Regions from separate parts of the Arthrobacter sp. MMS18-M83 genome, predicted to be linked through region 1. Evidence: riboswitches for the same ligand, from Rfam matches in the RefSeq annotation. Region 1 holds a riboswitch; each other region holds the start of a gene.
The links. A riboswitch is a leader RNA that binds a small molecule or an ion and turns the genes downstream of it on or off. The one in region 1 is predicted to bind cyclic di-AMP.

Region 1 (2,244 bases):
CTTACGGCGATGTTGTCATCACAGGCCTGCCGCTCGCCTCGAAAGAGGATACCGAGGCCTCGCTCGTGTGGACCATGGTGCTGGTGTCCTTGGGCGGGCTGGTGCTCATTGGACTCGCGGGAACCGTGCTGATCCGCCGCACCATGCGTCCCCTGGAGCAACTCTCCGACGTCGCCACCAAAGTGTCGAAGCTTCCGCTCGACGCCGGCGAGGTGGCCCTCGCGGTGCGCGTCCCGGCGTCGGCTGCCCACCCCGGCACAGAGGTGGGCAGCGTCGGTCATGCTTTGAACCTCATGCTGGACAACGTCTCCAACGCGTTGGAGGCACGCCAGCAAAGCGAAACCAAGGTGCGCCAGTTCGTGGCCGATGCCTCGCACGAGCTGCGGACTCCGCTGACGGCGATCCGCGGCTACACCGAGCTGTTGCGCATGACGGAGACGTTCACCGAGGACGGCCGCAAGTCGCTGGGACGGGTCCAAAGCCAGTCCGAACGGATGACCACCCTCGTGGAGGACCTCCTTCTCTTGGCGCGGCTGGACGAAGGCAAGGCACCCGAGTTCACCGATGTGGACCTCACGCAGTTGGTGATCGAGACCGTGAGCGACGAGAAAGTCATGGCCCCCGAGCACATCTGGCAGCTCAGGCTCCCGGACGAGCCCCTCACGGTCCGCGGCGACTCGACGCAGCTCCACCAGGTCTTGGCCAATCTGCTCTCAAATGCCCGCAAGCACACTGAGGCGGGAACCACGGTAGTCACGGGAGTCATGCGCTCGGCCGATGGCAGCGCCGTTGTCACCGTGACCGACAACGGGCCCGGCATTCCGCCTGAATTCCAAGGCAGGATCTTCTCGCGCTTTGCCCGTGCCGACGCCGCTCGTTCCGGTTCCGAGGGCACGTCCGGGCTCGGCCTGTCGATTGTGGAATCGATCGTTCAGGCCCATGGAGGTACCGTCGAGGTGGCCTCGCGTCCCGGCCGGACGGAGTTTGCCGTGCGGCTTCCAGCGCTCAGGACCGCCACGGTTTGAAGGTCCGCCGAGAAGACCACGACGCCGGAGGGCGGCTAGCGCAAGTCGGCGCACCGGCGCCGTGATCTCCGTTACCTAAATGTGACTTAACCGGAGTCCTCCTGTACCGTCGAATGGGTGCGCGGGATCATTCCGGCCACCGCCGGGTAGGCGCCGAGCTCTGCCACTCCCCGGTGCCCAAACTCCAGGCAGAGACGGGGGACCCAGGTCTCCGGGCAAACGCTCATGTTGAGCCAGCCCTAGGGGTGAAGCCGTACCGCCACGATTTCTCAGTGGCCACGGCCGGATGACCTCATCCGAATCCGACAGCTAACTCCGCAGGCGTCGAGAGGCAATCACCATGTCTGATTCCAAGAATCAGTCGCGCCCTGTTGCGCGCCACCGAGGCGAAACTGCCCGGAAAAACAAGTCACGTTCCACCCTGAGGCGAGCCGCCGCAAACCTCGGCACCAGCCAGCGAATGGCAGTTGTTGCCGGCGTCGTCGCTGTGTTCCTCGGGGCAGGCGCCGCCACCCAGGCCGCCGACCAAGCCATCAATGCCCAGGACATGAGCCAGACGTCCGAATCGCGCGCCATTGCAGAGCAAAGCGCGACGCCGTCCGCCACCGCCACGCCGTCCGCGAGCGAAAGTGCCAAGCCGAGCACCGCTCCGACGCAGGCACCCGCTCCCGCTCCTGCCGCCGTCGCACCCCAGGCTGCGGCACCGGCCGCTCCCGTGGCACCGCCCGCTCCGGCAGCCCCGACTGTGCAGGTCGCCGTCAATGACCCTGCCGGCGCCCAGGCTTACGCCGCGAGCATGCTTTCCTCCTACGGGTGGGGCCAGGGCGAAATGTCCTCCTTGTTGACCTTGTGGAACAAGGAATCCGATTGGCGGACCACTGCCACCAACGCCTCGAGCGGCGCTTACGGCATTGTGCAGTCGCTGCCGGGCGAAAAGATGGCCTCCGAAGGCCCCGATTGGCAGACCAACTACCAGACCCAGATCCGCTGGGGCCTGAACTACATCAAGGAACGCTACGGATCCCCGTCTGCGGCCTGGGCCTTCCACTTGGCGCACAACTGGTACTAAGCGCACAAAATTCTTAGAGGTCCGCCCCTTCAGGGGGCGGACCTCTACTGCGTTAACCGGGCCTCGCCACATGCACAGCCGCGTCACAGGTTCCGCCTTAAGCACTCATAATCGGCGGCGGCACTCTGGATACATGACGCTCATCGAATC
Region 2 (2,244 bases), 310 kb from region 1:
CGCTCGCTTTTCCGGTGAGCACAAGGACCAGCGCCCGGCGGAAGGTTACTACCGCCAGCGGTTCATATCCAGCATTCAGAACGAGTGTGCGCATGCACGTACCTCTTCACGGCCGCACCCGTCAGGGGCGCGAGGGCCGGCTGCCCTCTGCATGTACGGGCTGTGGATCGACATCACAAGAGTAAACACCCGGAGGCCAGATCAACGAATCCGTGGATGGGTTCCGGCGCTGCGTCGGGCAAAGTTCACGTACCGGACATGTGGCGGGAACTTTCAATTGTCCGGGAGCAGCGGCTGTTGACGCTGCCGCGCGCCCGGAATCGACCGCAGCAGACCGTGGGCACGAGATGTGGCACATGCTGGTTAAACAGAACATCCCCGCGGGCGGACCAGCGGGGATGTTCCTGTGAAACTGTTCAGCAGAAGCTATTTAGCCACCAACGCGGATGAAGACTGGACCGGAGCCGATGTTCACGCTGTACAAAGCAGTGGTGCCACCGTTCCAGCCGCCGTGGACGGCCATGCCGTTACCGACGTAAACAGCGATGTGGGCCTTGCCCATGCCGCCGTTCTGGTAGTAAACGAGGTCACCCGGCTGCGCTTCAGCAGCACTGACCGTGCGGCCGAGGGACAGGTAGTCTGCCGGCCAACCGTGGAAGTTGATGCCAACAGCGGCCAGGGAGTTCGAAGCCAGGGCGGTGCAGTCCTGGGCAACGCCAAGCTGCGCGTAAGCTGCGGCGGCAATTGCTGCGCCCTTGCCGCTGGCAACCTTTGTGGCGGGGGATACAGCGGCGGAAACGGAAAGCGTAGAGACACCCGTTGTTGCAGCCTTGGGAGCGGCAACAGCTTCCTGGACGGCAACCGGCGCTTCTACAACCGGAGCAGCTTCAGTGGAAACAGCCGGACGTTCGTACTTGATGGCGACGGAGGAGTCGGCCGCAATACTGGCTTGGGCGATGGACTGAACTTCCAGGGTGGAGGTCGCAGTGGACTCGCGGGGGACGTTGGTTTCGGCAGCGTTGGCCGCGATACCGCTAGTGAGAACCAGACCGGACGCAGCGGCGATAACTGCTGCCTGACGGCCTACACCACCGGCGTTGCTGCCGACGGTCTTAGCGATGACGGCAAGCGAGTTGGTCTTGGTGACCGCAGCGCGGTGGCGCGCAAGAGTAGTGCGTGAAGACACGTTAAGAGGCCTCTCCCTATGCCCGCGAGGTAAGCTGTCGGATTCGGATGGGAGTCATCCGGCCGCAATGCTTCCCGTAGGAAACAATTGCGACTTAACCCCAAGGTCATCGGTGAAGATGACCAAAAGTGGGTCCCCCGCCTCTGCCAGACGATGTTTTGCGAACGGAACCTCGGGCAGTGGCAGAGCTAGGCAATCCACCCGAGTGCATCAACTCTCTAAAAGTTGATGCGAGTTAGACGGTACAGGAGTTTTGGCTGAATGTCACATTCAGGTCACGGAGCGTGACAAGCATTCGAGAGACGTCCATCGGATTGGCTACAGCCAGCCCAAGGGATCAACGACGTCGCCGTTGACCATGACTTCAAAATGGAGGTGGCAGCCGGTGGAGGCGCCAGTGGTGCCGCTCAAAGCGATGACGTCGCCGCGGTTGACCGTTTGGCCCACCTGGACGTTGAACGAGGATAAGTGGTTGTACGTGGTTTCCAGGCCGTTGCCGTGGTCCACCACAATGCGGTTTCCGCCGCCATACGGGTGCCAGCCCGCAAACGTGACCTTGCCGGCTGCAGCCGCATGTACCTGCGTGCCGCACTGGGCCACGAAGTCCTGGCCACGGTGGAACTCCCCAAGGCCTCCCGTAATGGGGTTCACGCGGTAGCCGAACGGCGAAGCCGTGGCGAGGGTGTCCAGCGGAGCCCCCAGCGTGCCCTTCGAGGATGACGTCTTGATGCTGCCGACGGACTGCGCGCTCAGGAGCTGCTTAAGTTTGCTATCAGGATCCGCCGTAGTGGAAACGGCAGCTCGGCTGAAGTCGATGGTGGCATTGGCCGCAGCGGGAATCTCGGCCTGAGTGCCTGCCGAAGCCGTGGAAGCCTGGTTCGATTCCGCAGCGGCCGTCAATGCGCCAGTACCCGGCATGGCCACCGTCAGGATGAGGCCCGTGGCGGCGAGGGCCACGCCAGCCTTCTGTCCCGCACCGCTCGCGGCGGCGAAATCGGCCATTTGCCGCAAGGGGCCCTTGCGCCGGCGCACTTCGCGATGCGGATCGCGGGGCCGAT
Region 3 (2,244 bases), 420 kb from region 1:
GCAGCACGACTCGCTGCCCGGCCTGCCCTTCCCCGCCAACCGGGGCACCTTTCCCAGCAAAGACGCCATGGCCGAATACCTCGAGGCGTATGCCGGCAACTGGAACCTCCCGGTGCGTCATGGCGTCCAGGTCACCGGAATCGAGCGCGACGACGGCCGATACCGAGTCCAGTCAAGCTCCGGACCGATCCTGGCCAAGAACGTGGTTGTTGCAACGGGCCCGAATGCCCGCCCGAGGATTCCAGCCTTCGCGGAGGCCTTGGACCCAGGCATTCACCAACTGCACGGCGCGGAGTACGCCAACCCGGACTCAGTTCCGCCCGGAGATGTCCTGGTGGTCGGCTCCGGCACTTCCGGCGTCGAAATTGCCTTGGAGCTCGCATCCAGCCACCGCACCTACATCGCCGGAACTCCCCCGTTCCACGTTCCGGGTCCAGTGACGCGATACGCCGGGGGGCTTTGGTGGCTCTTCATCCACAATGTGATGAACCGATCCACTCCTATCGGCCGCAAGGTTGCGGTCGGCTTCACCAAGCACGGCGCGCCTCTGATCCGGGCCTCCACAAAAGAGCTCGACGCCGCGGCAGTCACCCGCCTGCCACGCCTGACGGGCACCCATGGGGGCCAACCGCTCCTGGACGATGGCCAAACACTCCCAGTCTCCACCGTGATCTGGGCGACCGGCTACCAACCGGACTTTGCCTGGATCCAAGGACTTCCGGCGGACGAGGACGGCTGGCCGCTTACCTGCCGGGGCGCCGTGGAACAACTGCCGGGGCTGTTCTTCGTGGGCATGCCGTTCCAATACGGGCTGACCTCGGGCCTTGTGGGTGGCGTCGGCCGGGACGCCGAACATGTCGCCGGACTCATCGCCGGGCAAACTGGAGCGCAGCGGAACTAGATCCGCGCGCGAAATCCCGCGGAATACCGGTCGCCCGGCCCGTTATCTAAATGTGACTTTTCTAGTCGGCTGTTGTAGCGTCGAGGGGCGACCCAATCCCCAGCTGGGCCGCTTCCGGGCTGACGCCGAGCTCTGCCGCAACCCGGATTCCGCTAGACGTGCGGCAGAGACGGGGGACCCAGAGTCTCCGGGCCTACTTCTCCACAGGCCCTTGGGGTGAAGCCGCCATGCGCGGCCGGACGGCCTCGTCCGAACCCGACAGCTAACCTCGAAGGCGTTGAGAGGCAATCACCATGTCCCCAACCATGGATCAGCCTCGCCGTGCCCAAGTGGCGCGCGAGCGCACCAAACCGACCGGACGCCGTCGGGCCCAAGACGGTGGACCGTTCATCCCTGAACCGGCTTCCGAAATTTCGACGCCGGCACCAACCACCCCGACGAACCCGACGACGGCGGCGCCCACCACGCGAGCGGCCGCCCGCGCGGCCGAGCGGAAACGGGCAGCCCAAGCCAGCGAGACCGCGAGCATTCCGGCGGTTCCACCCGCAGCGGTGGAACCAACTACCGCCCCCGAACCCGCCACCGCGGCTATTCCGATAGTGGCAACAAAGACGGCGGCACCCGCGGCTCCCGCTGAACCGGAACCCGCCACCGCAGTCATCTCGACCGTTGCACCCCCCGCCGAAACCCAGAAGGCACCCACAACCGCCCTTCCAACGGCAACTCGTGCAGGCTTCACTCCGGTGTCCTCTGCCGGATCGTCGTTCAGCCGGGAACCGCACGCCGTCCTCAAAAAGGCTGCGACCATCCGGACGATGAGCAACCGAATGGCAGTGGTGACAGGAGCCCTAGGCATCTTGTTGGCGGCGGCTTCCGTCAGCCAGGCTCTTGAGTTGCCCTTCTTCGGCCAGGAAACCCGCGCCCAGGACCAGAGCTCCACGCAGTCCGGCACTCCTTCCACGACGGCAAGCACTTCCCCCAGCACTGCAGCGCTACCTTCGGCAGCTACCCCGAGCGCCAAGGCCGGTCAGACTACTGCGGACCCAGCGCAAGGGCCGCAGCAAGGGCCCGCCGCCGTCAAGCCGTCGAGCGCGGGGGCACCATCAGTCTCCATTCGGGTTCCCTCCGTAGTCCCATCAGCGCTGCCCCCAAGCCTTACTCCGGTGCCAGCCGTTCCCACACCGGCGCAACCCGCTCCGGCTCCCAGCCCGGATCCCCCGGTCACGGTCACCCCGACCCCCACCGATCCGGCCTCGCCGACGCCCACCCCGACCGACCCGTCCTCGCACACGCCACCTGGCCAATCGAAGCCGAAACCGCCGGTACAGCCCAGCAGCCCATCG

Region 2: another riboswitch for cyclic di-AMP. It lies ahead of OW521_RS09350 (NlpC/P60 family protein); the one in region 1 lies ahead of OW521_RS10830 (hypothetical protein).
Region 3: another riboswitch for cyclic di-AMP. It lies ahead of OW521_RS12840 (hypothetical protein); the one in region 1 lies ahead of OW521_RS10830 (hypothetical protein).

The regions. Positions count from the first base shown of each region.
Region 1 covers NZ_CP113343.1:2,304,925-2,307,168, forward strand. The annotation lists gene OW521_RS10825 (HAMP domain-containing sensor histidine kinase) at 1-1,025, shown strand, start outside; cyclic di-AMP (ydaO/yuaA leader) riboswitch at 1,190-1,363, shown strand; gene OW521_RS10830 (hypothetical protein) at 1,366-2,094, shown strand; gene OW521_RS10835 (glycosyltransferase) at 2,228-2,244, shown strand, end outside.
Region 2 covers NZ_CP113343.1:1,998,902-2,001,145, forward strand. The annotation lists gene OW521_RS09345 (HNH endonuclease) at 1-94, opposite strand, end outside; gene OW521_RS09350 (NlpC/P60 family protein) at 431-1,186, opposite strand; cyclic di-AMP (ydaO/yuaA leader) riboswitch at 1,192-1,359, opposite strand; gene OW521_RS09355 (M23 family metallopeptidase) at 1,505-2,244, opposite strand, start outside.
Region 3 covers NZ_CP113343.1:2,721,837-2,724,080, reverse strand. The annotation lists gene OW521_RS12845 (flavin-containing monooxygenase) at 1-901, shown strand, start outside; cyclic di-AMP (ydaO/yuaA leader) riboswitch at 1,042-1,192, shown strand; gene OW521_RS12840 (hypothetical protein) at 1,195-2,244, shown strand, end outside.